DNA from 2 places in the Romboutsia sp. 1001713B170131_170501_G6 genome. Region 1 is predicted to be linked to the other one. Evidence: a T-box and tRNA genes for the amino acid it is inferred to sense, from the RefSeq annotation. Region 1 holds a T-box; the other holds one or more tRNA genes.

Evidence for each region. The T-box of region 1 lies ahead of I4U89_RS09785 (valine--tRNA ligase). A T-box ahead of a tRNA ligase gene usually reads a tRNA of that ligase, here a tRNA-Val.
Region 2: it encodes a tRNA-Val, which carries the amino acid that the T-box ahead of I4U89_RS09785 (valine--tRNA ligase) is inferred to sense. The anticodon was not compared.

Annotation. Positions count from the first base shown of each region.
Region 1 is NZ_JADPFC010000003.1:235,914-247,172, reverse strand. Features, by position in the region: gene pstA (phosphate ABC transporter permease PstA) at 1-542, shown strand, start outside; gene pstB (phosphate ABC transporter ATP-binding protein PstB) at 565-1,326, shown strand; gene phoU (phosphate signaling complex protein PhoU) at 1,352-2,005, shown strand; gene gdhA (NADP-specific glutamate dehydrogenase) at 2,305-3,657, shown strand; gene I4U89_RS09805 (nucleotidyltransferase domain-containing protein) at 3,872-4,426, shown strand; gene I4U89_RS09800 (FUSC family protein) at 4,445-5,317, shown strand; gene I4U89_RS09795 ([Fe-Fe] hydrogenase large subunit C-terminal domain-containing protein) at 5,445-6,827, shown strand; gene I4U89_RS09790 (polysaccharide deacetylase family protein) at 6,854-7,657, shown strand; T-box leader at 7,745-8,051, shown strand; gene I4U89_RS09785 (valine--tRNA ligase) at 8,204-10,870, shown strand; gene I4U89_RS09780 (PH domain-containing protein) at 11,047-11,259, shown strand, end outside.
Region 2 is NZ_JADPFC010000004.1:246,502-257,760, forward strand. Features, by position in the region: gene I4U89_RS11250 (GTP pyrophosphokinase) at 1-948, opposite strand, end outside; gene I4U89_RS11255 (AAA family ATPase) at 1,080-4,649, opposite strand; tRNA gene I4U89_RS11260 (tRNA-Lys) at 4,849-4,924, opposite strand; tRNA gene I4U89_RS11265 (tRNA-Val) at 5,008-5,083, opposite strand; tRNA gene I4U89_RS11270 (tRNA-Lys) at 5,088-5,163, opposite strand; gene I4U89_RS11275 (metal ABC transporter permease) at 5,346-6,173, opposite strand; gene I4U89_RS11280 (metal ABC transporter ATP-binding protein) at 6,191-6,913, opposite strand; gene I4U89_RS11285 (metal ABC transporter solute-binding protein, Zn/Mn family) at 6,922-7,851, opposite strand; gene I4U89_RS11290 (glycoside hydrolase family 3 protein) at 8,242-9,969, opposite strand; gene I4U89_RS11295 (glycoside hydrolase family 2 protein) at 10,048-11,259, opposite strand, start outside.

The DNA of each region.
Region 1 (11,259 bases):
TAACAATAATAAGATTTGCAACTGAGAGTTTAGCAGGTATACCATCAATAATATATGGATTATTCGGAGGGATATTCTTTGTAGTGACTTTAGGAATGAAATACTCAATACTTTCAGGAGCATTGACAGTAGCAATAATTATATTACCAGTAATAATAAGAACAACAGAGGAATCTTTAAAAACAGTACCACAAAGTTATAGAGAAGCATCATTAGCTTTAGGTTCAACTAAGTTCCAGACTTTATATAAAGTAGTACTTCCTAGTGCGATACCAGGGATACTATCAGGAGTGATATTATCAGTAGGTCGTGTTATCGGAGAATCAGCAGCCATATTATTAACAGCAGGGACAGTTGCACAAATGCCAGGAACTATATTTGATAGTGCTAGAACATTAACAGTACATGCATATTTACTTACAAAAGAAAAAGGAGATATACAAGGAGCAGCAGCTATAGGAATTGTGTTAATAATAATGGTACTAATATTAAATACATTAGCTAAAATAGTGGCTAAAAAATTAAATAAAGCAAATTACTAAGAAATTTTACGAGGTGTAAAAGATGAGTTTAGATAATACAAAGATAAGTATAAAAAATTTAGATTTATATTATGGAGATAATCAAGCATTAAAGAAGATAAATATGAATATAGAAGAAAAGAAGGTTACTGCGTTAATAGGTCCTTCTGGATGTGGTAAGTCAACATTCTTAAGAACTTTAAATAGAATGAATGATTTAATAGACAATGTCAGAATAGAAGGACAAATAGAAGTAGATGGAGAAGACATATATAAAGGTGAGGATGTAATAAAATTACGTACTAAGGTAGGAATGGTATTCCAAAAGCCAAACTTATTCCCAATGAGTATATATGATAATGTAGCTTATGGACCTCGTACACATGGTATAAAAGATAAAAAGGTTCTAGATAAGATAGTTGAAGAAAGTTTAAGGGGGGCAGCTATTTGGGATGAAGTAAAAGATAGATTAAAATCATCTGCACTAGGACTATCTGGAGGTCAACAACAACGTATATGTATAGCAAGAACAATAGCTATGAAGCCAGAAGTAATACTTATGGACGAGCCAACATCAGCATTAGACCCTATATCTACAGCCAAGGTAGAAGAGTTAATAGAGTCTTTAAAAGATGAATATACTATAGTAATAGTTACACATAATATGCAACAAGCAGCACGTGTATCTGACCAAACAGCATTCTTCTTGACTGGAGAAGTAGTGGAGTTTAGTGACACAAAAACTATGTTCACAACTCCAACAGATAAGCGCACAGAAGATTATATAACAGGAAGATTTGGATAAAACTTATAAAAAAAGGAGTAAATATATGGTTGATACAAGTTTAGAGTTAAGTATAAATACACTTAAAAACTACACATTAGCAATGATAAAAAAGTGTGGGGAGGCAGTAGATAATTCTATTAACTCTATGATCAATAAAGACCTAGAAGGAGTAAGAAAAGTAATAAAAGAAGATGATGAGATAGATACTTTAAGAGAGTATATAAGAGATAGAAGTATTGAACTTATAGCGTTAAAGCAACCAATGGCAAAAGATTTGAGATATATATACGCTCTAGGAAATATAGCACTTGATTTAGAACGAATAGGAGACTATGCAGTTAATATAGCACAAGAAACTTTAAAAATAGGCGATGAAGCCTATATAAAGGAATTAATTGATATACCAAAAGCGGCTAAAATATGTACTGATATGATTAATGATATTTATAAAGCTTTAGAAAATGAAGATGAAGACCTTTGCTATGATATAGCAAAAAGAGACGATAAAATAGATAATTTATATAAACAAATACATGTAGATTGCTTAGAAGTTATGAATAAGAATTCAACTACTATAAATCAAGGAGTAAGGCTTTTATTTGTAGGAAGGTACTTAGAAAGAATAGGTGATCATAGCACTAATGTATGTGAAAAAATAATATATGCTATAAAAGGTGAAATGGTTGAAATAGGATAAAGCAAAAGCTTTATCCTATTTATTTATAAGGCGATACAATTTATGAGTGACTTAATTTATAAATAAATCTTAAATTAATAATTTTATAACCCATTTAAAAGAAGAGGCAAAATTGATGCAATAAATAATAAAATATATGACTTTTATAAAAAATTAGATAAATTTCATATTAAAAAAGAGATGTTTGTAATTAAGGAAGATTCAGAAAATTTCAATAAATTATAAGGTGTTGATATTATAGATATAGTGGAGTACTATTAAATTGAAAATGTTTTCAATTTCAAAGGGGGCTAATAAAAATGGGGAACAATGTTAAAGAAGTAATAGAAAAAGTTATCGAGGATGTAAAAGCTAGAAATAATGGAGAACCAGAATTCCATCAAACAATAGAAGAAGTTTTACATTCATTAGAAGGTGTTTTAGAAAAACATCCAGAATACATAGATGCAAGTATATTAGAAAGAATAGTTGAACCAGAAAGACAAATAATGTTTAGAGTACCTTGGGTTGATGACAATGGAAAAGTACATGTAAATAGAGGATTTAGAGTACAATTTAACAGTGCAATAGGACCATATAAGGGAGGACTTAGATTCCATCCATCTGTTAACTTAAGTATAATAAAATTCTTAGGATTTGAACAAATATTCAAAAACTCTTTAACTGGATTACCAATAGGAGGAGGAAAAGGTGGATCTGACTTCAACCCTAAAGGAAAATCTGATAATGAGATAATGAGATTCTGTCAAAGTTTTATGACTGAATTATATAGACATATAGGTAAAGATATAGATGTACCAGCTGGAGATATAGGAGTTGGAGCTAGAGAAATAGGATTCTTATTTGGTCAATATAAGAGAATAAGAAATGCTTATGATGCTGGAGTATTAACTGGTAAAGGATTAACTTATGGAGGTTCTTTAGCTAGAAAAGAAGCTACTGGATTTGGAGTTGTATATTTTGTAAACGAAATGTTAAACTATCACAAAGATACATTTGAAGGCAAGAGAGTTGTTATATCAGGTTCAGGAAATGTTGCAATATATGCAGCTCAAAAGGCTATGGAACATGGAGCTAAGGTAATAGCTATGTGTGACTCTTCTGGATATATAGTAGATGAAAATGGTATAGATTTAAGTATAGTTAAGCAAATAAAAGAAGTAGAAAGAAAGAGAATAAAAGAATATGTAGCTAGAAAAGAAGGTGCTATATATGTTGAAGGTCAAAAAGGAATATGGACTGTTAAGTGTGATATAGCTATGCCTTGTGCTACTCAAAATGATATAAACTTAGAATCAGCTAAGATATTAGTTGAAAATGGAACTAAAGTAATTGGAGAAGGAGCTAACATGCCTTGTACAAATGAAGCTGTTAACTACTTCTTAGAAAAAGGATTATTAGTTGCTCCTGCTAAAGCTGCAAATGCTGGTGGAGTTGCTACTTCTGCTTTAGAAATGTCTCAAAATAGTATGAGATTATCTTGGACATTTGAAGAAGTTGAAGAAAAATTACAAGTAATAATGAAGAACATATTTGAAGCATCTAAAAATGCTGCTGAACAATATGGTCATGCTGGAAACTATGTTGTAGGTGCTAATATAGCAGGATTCTTAAAAGTTGCAGATGCTATGATGAGTCAAGGAGTAATATAAGTTAAACTTGTATCGTTATAAATAATATAAGTTATTCAAATTCATTGATATAGAAAAGAGAGGTATCCTTTGAGATATCTCTTTTTTATTTGTAATAAAAATAAATTAATATTTCTCATGTTATAATATAAATCTAAAAAATAAACAAACAATAAAGATTAATTATAAAAATGATTAATAAGAAATATATTATAAAGATAGGAGTTTAGAAAATATGGACACTTTAAAGAAAATTGCAGAGATACTAAATAAATTAGATTGCACTTGGGCTATAGGTAGTTCTATGATGCTAAAATTTAATGGATTAGTGGAAAATCCAAGAGATATAGATATATTAATAGATGGAAAAGATTCAAAAAAAATAAAAAAAGCTATGGATAATATAGGTCAAAGGCTAGATTTGCCATCTAAAGATCCATTTAGAACTAAAGAGTTTTTTGGATATAATATAGATGGAGTAGAAGTAGAATTTATGGGTAACTTTAGTATAGAGTTAGAAAATAAATCTATATATAAGTTTATACTAGATGAAAAGTCTATAAAGTATTTAACAAATTTAGATAAAGTAGTTATGCCTATAACTACTCTAGAAGATTGGTTTGTAGCATATTTAGTTATGGGAGATCCTAAAGGAAGAGTACCTATTATAAAAAAATACTTAGTTGAAAATGGGATAAAACATGAAGAATTATTAAAAAGAAATTTAGAGCAGGACTTACCAAATGATATAAAAAATGAAATAATAGAATTATTAAATATAAATAAATAACAAATTGGAGGTAAAATTTTGAAACTAGAAAAAGTCGGCATGAGAACCTTTAAAACAGGATTAAGTGTAGCTGTTTGTGTTGTACTAGGTTCAATGATTGTCCAAAATCCTTTTTACTCAACCATAGCATGTGTAGTATCAGTGCAAGATACAGTTAAAGGTTCGTTAAAAGCTGGATTTAACAGAGTAAAAGGTACAATACTTGGAGGTATAATAGGCTTTCTAATTGTATTAATTAGACCAGGAGATGCATTACTTTGTGGTCTTGGAGTAATCATCACAATATACTTATGCAATATGTTTAAACTCAATAAAGCAGTAGTTGTTGCATGTGTAACTTTTTTATCTATACATCTTGGAGTTATAAATTCTAGCCCCGCAGAATATTCATTCTTTAGGGTATTAGATACTTCAATAGGAGTAGTTGTAGGTGTATTTATTAACTATATATTAGCAAGGCCAGATTATTTAGATAATACCAAAAATGATTTTCAATCTATAGAAAAATTAACAAAAGAGTTTCTAGAACTTAAGATATTAAATAAAGGAAGTTTTAATATAAAAGAACTGGAAAAAGAAATAAAGAAAGTAGAGGGTTCTTATTCTAAGTTAATAGATGAGCTAGATTATAGTAGAGATGATATAGATATAGAAAAAATAGAAGAAACAATAATTATATGTAGAGAAATATATTTCCATATACAGTCAATAGAATTATTAGATAAAAAGCTATATTTAAGCAAAGAAAATTATGAAATACTAAGGGAAATCTATGAATTAGAAGAAATAGCATGGGATTTAGATGAAAGCAAAAGCCCTGTATTTAATTATCATCTAAGAAAGATAATAGAAGAAGCGGAAATACTTCATACTATTAATAACAACAATTAATATAAATTATATTAAAACACCTTAGTGAATTTAGATATTAATCAATATACTTAAATTACAAATTTAATAAATAAAATTTAGTGCCTTCGTAAATATTACCTATATAGTATTTAAGGAGGCATTTTTCATGGAATCAATTAATTTAAATACGAAAATATTAGATAATTACAAAATGAAGCTTTTTAATGAACTTATAAAAGCTATTTGGAGTGAGGAATTTGATGATATAGATAATATACCTAAGAAAGTACTAGGTGAAAGTGTATGTGATGAATTTGGTGAAGAGGCCATATTAAATTTAATAAGAATAGTTATGGGATTAGATCCAATAGATAAAACAGATGAAACAATAAAAGAAATGTTAAATAAAGCTATGTGCACACAAGAAATAAGCACACCAATAATATCAGTAATATCTCAAGTGTGCAATAATTGTGTTAACAAAGAAGACGGAAAGGAATGTTTAGTAAAAGAAAAGCATATTAATTGTAATAAGGATAATACATGTAATTCATGTGGAGGGTGTATAAGAGAATGTAGCTTAGGGGCGATATCTGATAAGATTCAATTCATACCTATTTTAAAATTACTAAAAGATAAAAAACATCCTGTGTATGCAACTGTAGCTCCATCATTTGTAGGACAACTTGGAAATGATGTAACTCCTGGTAAGTTAAGAAGTGCTCTTAAAAAAGTAGGTTTTGCAGACATGATAGAAGTAGCTTTAGCAGCAGATATACTTACTGTCAAAGAAAGTTATGATTATTGTAGCCATATTAAGGAAAATAAAGACGAATGTTTTATAACTAGTTGTTGTTGCCCAATTTGGATTAGTTTAATAAAGTCAAGTTACCCTGAATTTGTAGATAACATATCTAAGTCAGTATCTCCTATGATTGCTTGTGCAAGGATTATAAAGATTTTAAATGAAGATGCTAAAGTAGTTTTTATTGGACCTTGCGTAGCTAAAAAGAAAGAAGCTATATCAGAAGATATAAAAGGAGCAGTAGATTTTGTATTAACATTTAAAGAATTGGAGGAAATATTTAAGGCTTTAGATATAGAAGCTGATAAAGAAGTAGAAGAGAATAGAATAGAATCATCAGCTCTTGGAAGGATATATGCTCATGCAGGAGGTGTGAGTAAAGCTATTGAAGATTGCGTAAAAAAAATAAATCCCAAAGCTGATTTTAAAGCTATTACTTTTCAGGGAGCTAAAGACTGCAAAGTTGGGCTTGAAAAAGTTATAAATAAAGAAATTGATGTAACTTTTGTTGAAGGTATGGGATGTATAGGTGGATGTGTAGGAGGGCCAAAGCGTATTTTAGACACAGAAAAAGGAAAAACATTTGTACAGGAATATTCTAAAGAAACAAATATAAAAACTCCATTTGAAAATATAAATGTAATTCAATTTTTAGCAAAAATGGATATGAAAAAAATAGAAACACTAAGAAATGAGGACAGAAAAAAATTGTTAGGGTTATTTAGTAGAGATATAAGATTATAAAGTAATAAACAAAGGAGATTAGGGGGATGAACATAAAAAAAAATTGCAAAGTATTAGCTATAATTTTATTAGTATTTCTTGTATTAAGTGTAATTATTTTTAATACATTAAAGGAAGATGAGGATAGAGAATATACTTCATTAGAAAATTATATAATAACGAGTACCTTAACTCAAACTATAAATACAGCTACAACACAAAAAGAAAAAGGTCCTATTTTATTACCACAGAAGATAGCATATATAACGATAGATGATGGACCGTCTAAATACACCAACTCAATATTAGACATATTAGAAAAAAATCAAGTTAAAGCAACTTTTTTTATGATAAATGATAACATGAAGAAATATCCAGATGAATTAAATAGAATGCAAAAAGAGGGTCATGGTATGGGGTTTCATAGTGTAACTCATGATATACATAAGCTCTATGAAACACCACAAGCAACATTAAATGAATTTAAAACTTGCCAAGAAACTCTTTATGACATAACAGGTGATGTATCAAAATTAATAAGGCTACCTTATGGAAGTAAGCCTTATATGCCTAAAGAGTCTTATGATATGCTAATAGAAAATAATTATAAAATATGGGATTGGAATTTAGATACTCTAGATTGGAAGTCTACAACAGATAATATTGTAAGTAATCTATTATATTATGGTAGAGATAAATCTAATTTAATAGTATTAATGCATGAAAAAAGACAAACTGTAGAAGCTTTAGATAACATTATAAGAGTATTAAAAGAGAGAGGTTATAAGATAGAACCAATAAGTGAAGATACACAAGATCGAAACTATTGGAAAGGAAATATTCAAAGTTAATTAAAAAAATCAAAGTAGTACATATATTATTATAAATAATTGACAATAATAATATTAATTGGATATAATTAAAGAATAAATAATAAGATAAAAACTATGATAAAGAGGAGTATGTAAATACTACTAAAAGAGATGAAGACTCATAGGCTGAAAGGTCTTCTTAGTACAGGTTTGCAGAAGGTAGCTTTGGAGTTTCTAAGCTGAACTAGCAGTAGGTTTAGACGGTGGGAGTCGTTAAAATCCATAAAGAGCCCAAATTATTAAGTATCTATATATTATAGATAAGTAAAGTTCAATTAAGAGATGTAGCTAAGCAAATATGGAATATAACTCTTAGAGATGAATAAGTTCAATTTGGGAATTAAGGTGGTAACGCGAGCTTTTCGTCCTTATAAGGATGAATGGCTCTTTTTTAATTTATACTATAAAATATATAAGTTTAAGACTTTTAGTCAAAATGAAATTATTAAGTTACTTATATTATTAATAATTTAAGCAAGGCAAATTTTTAATAAAAATTAAATATTAAATGAGGAGGAAATGAAATTGGAAAATACTAATTTACCAAAAACGTATAATCCAAAAGATTTTGAATCAAGATTATACTCAAAGTGGATTGAAGATGGATTATTTAAATCTAAACCAAATCCAAACAAGAAGCCTTTCACTATAATGCTTCCACCACCAAACATAACAGGACAATTACACATGGGGCATGCTCTTGACCATACTTTACAAGATATACTTATAAGATGGAAGAGAATGGACGGATATGAAGCTTTATGGCAACCAGGAACTGACCATGCTTCTATAGCAACTGAAGTTAAAGTTGTTGAAAGAATAAGAGAACAAGAAGGAAAGTCTAAGTACGATTTAGGAAGAGAAGAATTTTTAAAGAGAGCTATGGACTGGAGAAATGAATTTGGTAGAAAAATAGTAGACCAAATGAAACAATTAGGAGACTCTTGTGACTGGGATAGAGAAAGATTCACAATGGATGAAGGATGTAACGAAGCTGTTATTGAATTCTTCATTAAGTTATACGAAAAAGGTCAAATATACAGAGGAAACAGAATAATAAACTGGTGTCCAGATTGTAAGACAACTTTATCAGATGCAGAAGTTGAGCATGAAGAACATGATGGAAAGTTCTATCACATAAAATACCCAATAGTTGGTAGTGATGAATTCTTAGAAATAGCTACAACTAGACCAGAAACAATGCTTGGAGATAGTGGTATAGCTGTAAACCCAGAAGATGAGAGATATACTCACTTAGTTGGAAAGAAAGCAATACTTCCATTAGTAAACAGAGAAATAATAATAGTTGCTGATGATTATGTTGATTTAGAGTTCGGTACTGGTGCAGTTAAGATGACCCCAGCTCACGACCCTAATGATTTTGAAGTTGGTCAAAGACACAACCTTGAAAAGATAAACGTAATGAACGAAGATGGAACAATGAACAAATTAGCTGGTAAGTATGAAGGTATGGACAGATATGAGTGTAGAAAGCAACTTATAGCTGATTTAGACGAAGCTGGATACTTAATAGCTATAAAAGATCATAACCACAATGTAGGTTCTTGCTATAGATGTCATACAGTAGTTGAACCAAGATTATCAGATCAATGGTTCGTTAAGATGGATGAATTAGCAAAACCTGCTATAGATATATTAAAGAAACAAGAATTAAAGTTTGTACCAGATAAGTTTGATAAAACTTACTTACAATGGTTAGAGAACATAAGAGATTGGTGTATATCAAGACAATTATGGTGGGGTCACCAAATACCAGCTTACTACTGCCAAGAGTGTGGAGAAGTAGTTGTTGCTAAAGAAATGCCTACTACTTGTCCTAAGTGTGGACATCATGAATTTAAACAAGATGAAGACGTATTAGATACATGGTTCTCTTCAGCACTATGGCCTTTCTCAACATTAGGTTGGCCACACAATACAGAAGAATTAAACTACTACTATCCAACAAGTGTACTTGTAACTGGGTACGATATAATATTCTTCTGGGTTGTAAGAATGGCATTTGCAGGAATGTTCTGTATGGGAGAAACTCCATTTGAACATGTATTAATCCATGGACTTGTTAGAGACTCTGAAGGTAGAAAGATGAGTAAGTCTTTAGGAAATGGAATAGATCCATTAGAAGTAATAGACCAGTACGGAGCTGATGCTTTAAGATTCATGTTAGCTACTGGAAACTCTCCAGGAAATGATATGAGATTCTATATGGAAAGAGTAGAAGCATCTAGAAACTTCGCAAATAAATTATGGAATGCATCAAGATTTGTATTCATGAACATAGATGAAGAGATAATGAATGGTGTAACTAGAGAATCAGTAGAAGCTAACATGACTTTAGCTGATAAGTGGATAATATCAAGAGCTAACAATGTAGTTAAAGAAGTTAACGACAACATGGACAAGTTTGACCTTGGTATAGCTGCTCAAAAGATATATGACTTTGCATGGTCTGAGTACTGTGACTGGTATATAGAAATAGTTAAGCCAAGATTATACTCTGACGATAAGGCTGCTAAACAAACAGCATTATATACATTAACATATGTATTAGAGAAGATATTAAAACTTCTTCATCCATATATGCCATTTATAACAGAAGAAATATACACTCATCTTCCAACAGTAGAAGGAAGTATAGTAGTGGCTCAGTGGCCTCACTATAATGAAGCAGATAACATGGCTAAAGAAGAAGAAATGATGAACTTAACAATGGATGGAATAAGAAATATAAGAAATGTAAGAGCTGAAATGAATGTTCCACCATCAAAGAAAGCTAAAGTTATAATAGTTCCAACAGCTGAAAAGAAAGAAGCTATGGAAGCTGGTAAAGATTACTTTGTAACATTAGCATCTGCATCAGTTGTTGAAATAGTAGACAGTGAAGCTGGTATACCAGAAGATGCAGTAAGTGTTGTTATAGATGGAGTTAAAATATTTATACCACTTGATGAATTAGTAGACTTCACTAAAGAATTAGATAGATTAAATAAAGAAAAAGCTAAATTAGAAGGCGAAATAAAGAGAGTTAACGGAAAGCTTTCTAACCAAGGATTCTTAGCTAAAGCTCCAGAAAGCTTAGTTAATGAAGAAAAAGCTAAAAAAGAAAAATTCGAAGAAATGATGAAGTCAGTTCTTGAAAGAATAGAAAATATAGAAGCTAAAATAAAATAATTTATAGCAGTATAAATATATTTAAGACTGTATAAAAAGAGTGCCACAAATAATTATAAAATTATTTATGGCACTCTTTTGTTATGTTATGAAAAATCTTTGAGATAAGCGGATAATTATAGTTTATAATATAAGTAAGAGAATTGAAATACTTATTTATATTAGGAGGGAGAAAAATGGCAAAAAATATATTAGGAAGAATGGCAGCAGATACACTAGGGTTATCTGATATAGGTAAGATTATATCTCCTCAAGATTTTGATAAAGTTGATGGAGACGACTACATAATGCATGAAGATGGAGAAAAAATATACTTTGTTATAAAGTCAAAATCAGATGAATACGTATTTACTAATAGAGGCCTTTTACATGTAGATGGAGCCAATGCA
Region 2 (11,259 bases), on a different contig from region 1:
TTCATCTTCAAATTCAGGACTTTTCCCAAATTTTATTTTAGAATTAAAGTCTATATCCTTCTTTGCAATCTCATTTAGTCTCATAAGACCTTGTATTGTTGCATCTTCACTTATATCTAAACCATCTTTATTCTTGTTAAATGAGTAATTTATAATAGTTTCACAAGGCTTTTTAAAATCTACTATAAATCCTATGTCTTTTTCCATTTTTTCAGCAAAAGTATCATATGCAATTTTAGCTAAAAACTTTTCCATAGACTTTTGCTTTAAGGTTTTATCTTTTGAAGTATTTTCATTAAAAGATTTATAAACAGATAAAAGCTGATTGTCTATCATTGCTAGATTATTTTTTATTGATGCCATAACATCACTTAAAAATTTATCTACCATTACATAAGTATTATTTTTATATATAACTTGATGTTCTATATCACTCCAAAATATATTTACCATGGATTTTATTTGTATTTCAAAATTTATTTTGTTTTTTCCATATATAAATAAACCATTTATTCTATATATTTCAAATCCATTTTTTTGTTTTCGTGGCTGCTCTTTATCTAACCTTATCTTAACCTTGTCATTACTTTTATTATAAAAATATATATTATCATCTGTAGTATCAAAATAAGATTTTAATACTTTATATATTAATTTCTCTTCTTCTATAAATCTACACTCTAGTCTTACACCTATTAAGTCTGATAGATTATGTATAAGCTCTTGTGGTTTCTCATATCTTTTTAAATATCTATTTCTTATTATTTTTTCTCTTAAACTATATTCTGTTTTTACTCTTGAGTTAACATTTAAATATTCTTGATCACTAGATTCAAGTATATTTTCAAAATAAGTCTCTAGTTCTTTTGATAGCATATTTAATGTAGGTGTTAAGGAGTTTAATAAATCAATTGACTCGTCTATAAATTCAAATTCTTTAAGGCTCATAATATTCTCCTATTTCTTTTTAGTACTTAAATTTTACACAAAAAAGGGACATTTATCAAATGTCCTTTTTAAATTTTGCTCTATATTCATACCAAAATGGGTATTTTCAATATATTTAGTAAATACTCATTTTAGTATACATTATTTATTATTTTTCCCTTAAGTATTTTAAATTCACCTTCATCTATTACACCTAAGTCGTATAAATTTTTTATCTTTAACAATTTATTTTCTACATCATAAGATAAAATTTTATTAGAATCATTAGTTTTATAATTTTCTTTTAAATTATTATCAGCAATTGGCTCTACATTATTACTTATAAATGTATTTTCATTTGTAAATATTTCTTTACTACTTATTATGTCTTCTACTTCTATAGTATTTATATCTCTTTGTAATATATTATTGTCATATACTCTTACACTTTGAACTCTTACTAATTTTTCTATATAATTTTTTATCATAAGACTATTTCTAAGTTTTAAATTATCACTTTCGTAAAGACTATAGATTACTTCTTTTAAGCTATCTTTTGATTCTTTACTTAATATAAATCCTTTATTAGTTAGTATATCTAGGCATATTTCATACAATTCAATATTTGTATAGTCCTCAAAGTCTAACCATATAGGGAATCTATAATTTAAAGATTCATTTAATAAAACTAGTTCTTTCATTTTATCTTTTTGGCCAGATAAAACTATTTTTATTTTACTTTTATTATTGTCTATAAATTTTAAAAGTATAGAAATTATTTCTTTGTAATTATTAATATCCAATAATAGGTGAGCCTTATCTATTAATACTATTTTACCTAAAGATTTATTTAATATATCTTCTAATTTTAATCCACTATTTATTTCGCCTATTATTTCTCTTATATCAATTTCTACTATATTCTTAGACTTTATCATATCCCTTGAGTAATACATTTCTGCTAGTATGTTTAAAATAGATTTTTTACCTGTTCCTACATTTCCTGTAAATACTATATTACTATATTTGTTTATATTATTTTTTTTGCCTAGTTTTACTCTCTTTTCTTGTATTTTAATAAGTTTGTATTCATTTCTTAAAAATTCTTTTGCTTTTTCGTTTCCTTTAAGAGATTTAAGTTTTTCTTCTAAATCAAACTCATATTCTGATACTTTAATTTTTTCTATATCTTTAGTTGTAATTAGATTCATTTCATAAGTACTTATATTTTCTTCTGCTATTCTTATACTTTGGTTTCTTATTAGATTTTCTACATAGTTTCTAACCATTCTACCATTTCCTGATGTAGAATCTGATTCTTCATATATATCTTCAAAACTCTTTTTAAGAGATACATATGCATTTTTAGATAATTTAAATCCTGTTGAGTCTATTAAATTAATAGCCATTTCTAATAGTTCATTTGGGTTGTAATCTTCAAAAGTTGTCCAAATTGGAAATCTTGATTTTAATCCTATATTAACATCAAAGAAATCTTCCATTTCTTCTTCATATCCTGCAAGTATTACTACAACATCTTTAGAATAGTCTTCTATAAGCTTAAGAAGCGTTTCTGTAGCCTCTCTGCCTAATGAATCATTAGCTAATGTATAAGCCTCATCTATAAATAAAACTCCTCCTATAGCCTCTTTAAACTTTGCTTCAGTTTTTTTACTAGTTTCACCTGGTATCTCTGATATAAAACTTGATCTATCAGTTTCTATCATCTGACCTACCTTTAAAAGACCCATGCTATTTAGCATTTCTGATACTAATCTTGCTATACTAGTTTTACCTGTTCCTGGATTACCTACAAACACCATATTTAAGTTTTGCTCTATTTTAGTATCTATTCCTGCTGCTTTTCTCTTTTCTTGTGCAACTATAAGCTTATATTGACTTCTAAGTAGGCTTTTAACTTCATTTAAACCTACTATGTGGCTTAATCTTTCTTCTAAATTAAATTTTGCTTTTGCTTTAAAGTTGAAATTGTCTCTTTCTAGTAAATCTATTTCCTTAGTTTTATCATTTATATATTTTTTAGATGAGTCTAATATAGCATTTTCAACTATATTTCTTACAAACCTTGCATTACCTAAATCGTTCTTACCGCTTATTTGATTTTTTGCAAATAAATCTATTAATTCATTTTTTACGTTTTTTGCAATTCTATATCCTTTTGATTTTGCAATATTTAAAGCTATTTCATACATTTCATAAGGAGTATAGTCTTCAAAATGTATAGTATTTAAAAACCTAGATTTAAGACCTGGATTAAATGATAAAAATTCATCCATATCCTTTTCATATCCTGCAAGTATTACAACTAAATCATCTCTATTGTCTTCTATACCTTTTAATAATGCATCTACTATTTCTTTTCCTACTTTATCATCATCACTCTCACATAATGAGTATGCTTCATCTATAAATAATACTCCTCCTATAGCAGAATTTATTATATCTATAGTTCTTTTAGCTGTTTCTGCTGGATTTTCTGTTACAAAATCAGCTTTACTAACTTCTCTATATATTCCCTTAGATAATATATTAAGTGCATTTAAATATTCAAAAGTCACTCTAGCTGCATTAGTTTTCCCTGTGCCTGCATTTCCTGCAAATATCATATTTAACGATATATTAGATGTTTTTAGTCCAAGTCTCTCTCTAATTTTTTGTACTTTATAGTTATTTTTAACGCTTATTAAAAACTCTTTTAAATCCTTCATTCCTATAATAGAATTTAATTTATATTCAGCTTCTTCTAGTGTAGGTGTTGAATAATCACTAAGTGAGAATATTTCATTTTTTATATTGCAATATATTTCGTTATTATCTACATATATTAATATTGTACTATTTTCAGTTATATTTTCTTTTATAATCAAGTTCGTTAACGGTTTACATAGCTTATAAGATACATATTCACTAATACCAAAATTTGAATCCTTTTTATATGTTTCCTGTAAGTATTTGCAAATTCCAAAGTATTCTTCGTTTTGATCATCTTCTTTTACATCTAATACTATTTTTACGTTGTGATTTTCTTCTTTTATTTTTATAGTTTCTAGAACTTCTCTTTTTACTATTTTATTTCTTTCCTCTTTGTTAAGAGGCTTAGTATATAATACTTTATCTATGTTATTGCTAAATGACTTAGTAAAGTGTTCTTCTATATTAAATTTATCATCATTAGTTGTATATACTAAGAACTTATTATGACAAACTATATTGTTTATAGTGTCCTCATCTTCATCATTTGCTTGTATTAAAAATTTATTTTTTATTATGTAATTATTGTCTAAGTTTAAGCAAGTATTTGGATATACATTTGATAATACATTTAACATATCTTCACTAGCTTTTTCACTATTTTTAAATAGTATACAAGAAGAATCACTACTTAATTTTTCATATAAATCTGTTAAAAATGCACTGTATCCTAAATTAAAATTATATGATGCTAAATCTATTTCTTGTATCTGTGTATTATCTGTAAAATCCGAATTATTTAAGTATTCAAATATCCTTCTTACACTAGTTTTTTTAGCAGTTTCTTTATCCCCTATTAAAAATAATATTCCTTTTTCTTTGTTTATAAATTTTTCTTCAAAATACTCACATATTTCCTTAATAAATTTTTTTTGACCTATAAGCTCTCTGTTTAATTTTCTTTCTATATAATTAAATTTTTGTTTTATAACATCTTGTTCATTTTCCATATGCTTCACCCTTTAATGTTTTATTATGTATTTATAAAATTTGTATATAAAACTTACAAAAATAATCCATAAATTAATTTTTTAATATAAGTTATCTTTTATGTCCTTAAGATATTCTTACCCCAAAATTTAGGTTTTATATATAAAAATATAATTTTTTACAAAAAAATCCTCATAGATATCTATGAGGATTTAAAACTGGTGACCCATCCGCGACTCGAACGCGGGACACCCTGATTAAAAGTCAGGTGCTCTACCGACTGAGCTAATGGGTCTTATATAATTTAATTGTATAAGTCTAGTATGTAACTTGTATACTAAAAACTATCTAATCTATAGTATAACAAATTATAAAATTTGGTGGGATTAACAGGGCTCGAACCTGTGACCCCCTGCTTGTAAGGCAGGTGCTCTCCCAGCTGAGCTATAATCCCAAAATGGTGACCCATCCGCGACTCGAACGCGGGACACCCTGATTAAAAGTCAGGTGCTCTACCGACTGAGCTAATGGGTCATTTGTTTTGTTGACTTCTCTCAACCACAAATATTATTATATTCGCTTTTTTTTATTTCGTCAACACTTTTTGTATATTTTTTCAAATTATATTTTATTTTTTTCTATATCTGTTGATTTTTCTGCTTTTTTATCATAAATTTAAATTTAAAAATTAAAAAGAGTAGTAACCTACTCTTTTATTATTTGTTTAATACTATTTTTTTATGTTTAGAATTTATTACCTTTGAAAATAAAGTTACTCCTAAAAGCTCTAATACACTTATTATAACAATAGTTCCTCCTGGTGCTATATCTAAATAAAAAGATATTAATACTCCACTTATTATAGCTATCTCACCAAATAATACTGAATAAAATATTGATTGTTTAAAACTTTTTGCTACTTTTAAGCTTGTAGCTACTGGTATTGAAATAAGGGATGATACTAATAATACCCCAACTATTCTAAGTGTTATTGTTATGCTTGCTGCAACTAATATCATAAATATTGTGTTAATAAGTTTTACAGGTATTTTAGAAAATTTAGCATTTTCCTCATCAAATGTTATATATAATAACTCTTTAAATAATAAACTTACAAATAAAATAATTATAATTGCTACCATAATGATTATTTTTATATCTTCACTGCTTACTGTAGCTATACTTCCATACATAAATGAGAATAAGTCAAAGTTTGTATTTGATATACTTATAAGTATACCTGATATCCCAACTCCTAAAGCCATTATTATAGCTATTGACAAATCAGCATATTCTTTTAAATAGGTTCTTAATCTATCTATTATTATAGCTGCTATACTTGATGCTACTAAAGATCCTATTAAAGGATTTACACCTACTATAGTAGCTGATGCTATACCTGATAGTGCTATATGTGATAGACTATCTCCTATTAGAGATAATTTTTTAAATACTATAAACATTCCCATTAATGGACATATAAGCCCAACTATTAAGGAAGCTGTAAGTGCCCTTACCATAAAATCATATTGAAAAATTTCCAAAATATTGCCTCCCCACTTTAACTACTAAATAAATTAAGCATTATAGATTCATCTATATCTTTTTTGCTATTTTCTATTAATTCTATTTTTTTATTTTTTATTAATGCTAATTTTTTAACTTCTTCTTTTACTATAAATAAATCATGAGATACTATTATTATAGTTAAATTTAATTTTTCATTTAACTCTTTTAGTATTTTATAAAATTCTTTTTGTCCATTTACATCTATTCCAACTGTTGGTTCATCTAAAAATAGTATTTCAGGTGATTTTACAAGTTCTCTAGCTATAAATACTTTTTGTTGTTGACCTCCTGATAAGCTTCCTATTAATCTATCTTTATACTCATACATTCCTACTAGTTTTAAAACTTCATCAACTTCTTTTTTGTATTTTTTATTTATTCTTTTAAACAAACCTACTTTAGATACTAAACTTAATGATACTACTTCTTCTACTGTTATAGGAAATGAACTAGAAAATGAATTTGATTTTTGGTCTACATAGCCAATTTTATTCCATTCATCAAAGTTATTTATATTTTTATTAAGTAAGTCAATACTTCCTTTAACTGGTCTTAATTTGTTTATCATAAGTTTAAGCAAAGTACTTTTACCAACACCATTTTGCCCTATAATACCTATGTAATCACCTTTGTTTATATTTAAGTTTATATTATCTAAAATAACTTTATCTTCATATCCAAAGCTTACATCGTTAAATTTAATTACTTTATCCATATTTATCCCTACTTTAAAACTAAATTTAGTGTTTCTAAGTTTTTATTCATTAAAGATATGTAATCTTTATTATTGTCAAAATCCTTTTTACTTATATTGTCTATTGAATATAGTACTGTTGTTTTTATATTAGCCTCATCTGCTATAGTTTTTGCTACATTTGGATTTACAAGACCATCAAATAGTATGTATTTTATATTATTCTTTTTTGCATAGTTAGCTATTTCACTTATTTTGCTAAGAGATGGTTCTTGATTTGGACTAATTCCTGTTATAGATATTTGATTTATGTTATATTCATCACATAAATATTCATAAGCACCATGAGATACTATTATACTCTTATTCTTTTTATCTTTTAAATTTTCATCATAATTGCTTTTTAGCTTTTTTAATTTTTCTATATATTCATTGTAATTTTTTTCATAAAAGTCTTTATTTTTTTCATCTGCTTTAATTAAAGCATTTTTTATGTTTTCACATTCTTTCATAGCTAAATCTACATTTAACCATACATGAGGATCATACTGACCGTGATTATGAGATTCATGACTCTCTTTTTCGTGATTTTGTTCTTCATCATAAGTAAGTGGTTTTATACCTTCACTTGCATCTACTATCTGTAGTTTATTTTCACTTTTTATTTTATCTGCAAAGCTATCTAAGCCTAATCCATTTTTTATAAGTAAATCAGCATTTTGAATATCTTTCATAAGCTTTGGCGTTATTTCATAGTCATGAGGTTCTACTCCTGGTGGAACTACATAATTTATATTTATCTTATCTTTCCCTATATTTCTTGTAAAATCGTATATAGGAAATACTGTCGTATAAACATTTATCTTCCCATTGTCTTTAGCTGTATTATTGCCACTAGAACAAGCTACAGCACTTATCATTGTTATTACTGATAAAAATACTAGTAATATTTTTTTCATATATTTCTCCTTCCATATGTAAATCTTTATAATTATATCCAAAATTTATTTATTTAATCTATACTATTTTTAATTGAAAATAAATATCATTACCAAATATTTTATACTTTATTACTCATTTAGTCAATATATTACATTTTATGTTATTTATAATAACAATAATAGATGTTTATATCAACTGATTTTATATATATTTAAAATTTTAAACTCTTTCTATATATACTTTATTCAGATGTTTTATAATCTATTATAATTTATATTAATTTAATTTATATATAAGAAATCCATACAAAAAAAAGCTATAAACTATGGTTTTTAATTCCTATAGTTTATAGCTTTTTTATATCTTGTGCTAATTAAATAGCTTATATTTTATTGTTTATATTAAAATTATAAACGAGTATCCCAAGAATCACAGAATGCATCAACTGAACTTACACCTTTAAATTCAGATTTACCCATTATCTTTTGTATTACTTGATGTATAGTATTTTCGTTATCTGTATATGCATTTATATATGTTGGTACCATTGGTACATCTATTAAGTGGAATGGGTTATTTACAGATACACATACTGTAGGTAGTTCTGTAACATACCAAGGAATATCTGGACCCATTGGCATAGCCCATGTTATACGACGTACATTACTTTGAGAGAATCCTTGTACATTTACAAACAGCATTACTGCATCAAACTTATCAACAAAATCTTTTATTGGAGTCATAGCTAATAATTGCTTTCCATTTAAAGATGTATTTGGATCAAATACTTCTACCTCAAATCCTTGTGCTTCTAACTCATTTTTTACTTTATCTTGTAAGCTACCTGTTCCTGCCATTGATACTTTAGATGCAAACCCTGTTGAGTCTACAGTGTATAGCATTATTCTTTTGTGAGTTTCTGGCGTTATTGGTAGTTGATTTTTAGTGTTTTTAACTAAAGTTATAGCTTTATCTGCTACATCTTTTGCTACTTCTAAGTGTTTTTCACATCCTATAACAGATAAATTTTCTTTTGGTGGCATTAATGTATTTGATTCTTTTTTCTTATGTAATTTTAACATAGCTTTAAATGCAAGTACACGAGTAACAGCTTCATCTAAACGCTCATGAGTTAATATTCCATTTTCAAGTCCTTTTTTCATAGCTTCAACATCTTCATCTTTATCTCTATAATAAAGTATCATATCACATCCTGATGCTATTGTTGTAGGTATCATATCTTCTCTTCTTATCATAGAAGTAAGCCCTACCATATGAGTTGCATCAGTAAGTATTAATCCGTTAAATCCTAATTGCTCACGAAGTAATCCTTGTAATAATTCAGGTGCTATAGTAGCTGGCATTATCTCGTTATCCTTTATGCCTGGCTTTAACTTTCTTGAGTATTCTGGAAGTCTTATATGTCCTATCATTACAGATTCAACACCTGCATCTATCATTCCCTTATATACTTTACCAAATTCATTATCCCACTCTTCACAACTCATCATATTATTAGTTGTAACTATGTGTTGATCACGCTCATCTAATCCATCTCCTGGGAAATGTTTCATACAACAAGCAAGACCTGCATCATTTGCACCTCTTAAATATTCTTTTGACATTTCAAGTACAACATCTGCATCACTTGAGAAACAACGGCTAGATACAACACAGTTTCTCCAGTTTTTATTTATATCAACTATAGGTGCATAAGTCCAGTTACATCCTATAGCAGCAGCTTCCTTACATCCATAATATCCTAATTTGTATGCATTTTCTTTATCTTGTGTAGCCCCTATTGTTACATGGTATCCTATATGTGTTCCACCACCAATACCACCATCTCCTCCAGCTTCTATATTAGCTGCTATAAGTGCTGGTATTTTACTAGTATTTTGTATAGTCATATTTTGTTCATATAACTTATCTGCTGGCATATTAGAATATCTAAATCCTCCCATGCCATATTTATTAATACGTTCTTTTATCTCTTCTTCATTGTTATTCCAAAGCATATCTACAAATACTTGTCCTATCTTTTCATCTAAAGACAATCCCGCTAATGTATCTTCTACCCACTTGATATCCTCATCTTCTAAGTAAAATGGTTTTGCTTTTAAATCTATTTTCATTTTAATCCCCCTTTTGATAAATGTCCTTTTAGATTTATAATAATAAGGTATATAAAATTTATATACCTTATTTAATTACTATTTTTTGATATTAACTAATTCTGAATTTAATACGTATATAAATTTATCACTTATCTGGCCACCTGCTAATTCTGCTAATTGATCAATTGTCATACCTTCTAACATACCTACAGTTGGGCCCTCTAGCATTTGTCCAAAATATTTTTCAATTATAGATTTAGTTTCTTCATTAGCCATTAATTCTTTAAATTTACATTTTGTTGAATATACATCATCTGTAATATTAAGTTCTTTAATTTCAACATCATCAAACTTGTTTTTATCGTCATTAAACCAATTTGTAACTACTCCACCTTTATCTTCTGGACAGTCATAAATAGAATTTCTTTCATCTACTTTATTAAATATAGCAAAATCTGTGTAAACCTTACCTTCACTCTCTGCCACTACTTTTACTTCATTTTGTCCATCTACTAACTCTATATTTTCAAAGTTAAACGTATAATTTCCACTTAATGTAGCTACTTCTTTATCGTTTACAAATAAAGTTAATTCATTTAAGTTAGAGTATACTTTAACATTTATAAATTTATTTTCTCTATCAATATATCTTTTACTATTTATATGAATAAATTTTTCATCTGACCAAAGTGATTTATACATATAAAATGCGTCTTTTTTAACTTTTCTATCAAATGTTATTAAACCTTTATTATTTCTTCCTTTAACTCCACCTTCATCTCTAAAATCAGAACCAAAGTCAAAGAAGTTCCATACGTATGTACCCCATACAAATTTTCTTTCATTAAATATCTTCATTACTTTTTCATGATATAGTGCATGATACTCTTCTGTATAATCCTTTACTTGTGGATTATCTGTATGATATTTAATTATTCCTTCTGCACCATATTCTGATATACCTATACAAGTATCTGGATTTACCTTATTAAAATCATCTAACCATGGAGCAAATTCTTCAACCTCACCTTGATACCATCCATAATATTTGTTATAAGCCATTATGTCTGTATAATTATGAAACTCATCTTCATTTTCAACCATCATAACTTGTGCTTGAGTAGTTAAACGAGTACTATCTTCTTTTTTAGCTAATTGGTGAAGTTCTTTAACTAAAGTTCTAAGTTCGTCAGTTATACCACCTATTTGTATTTCATTTTGTACTCCCCACATAACTATACTTGAATGGTTATAGTTTTGACGTATTAATTCAACTAATTGACTCTTAGCATTTTCGCCTTTTAAATC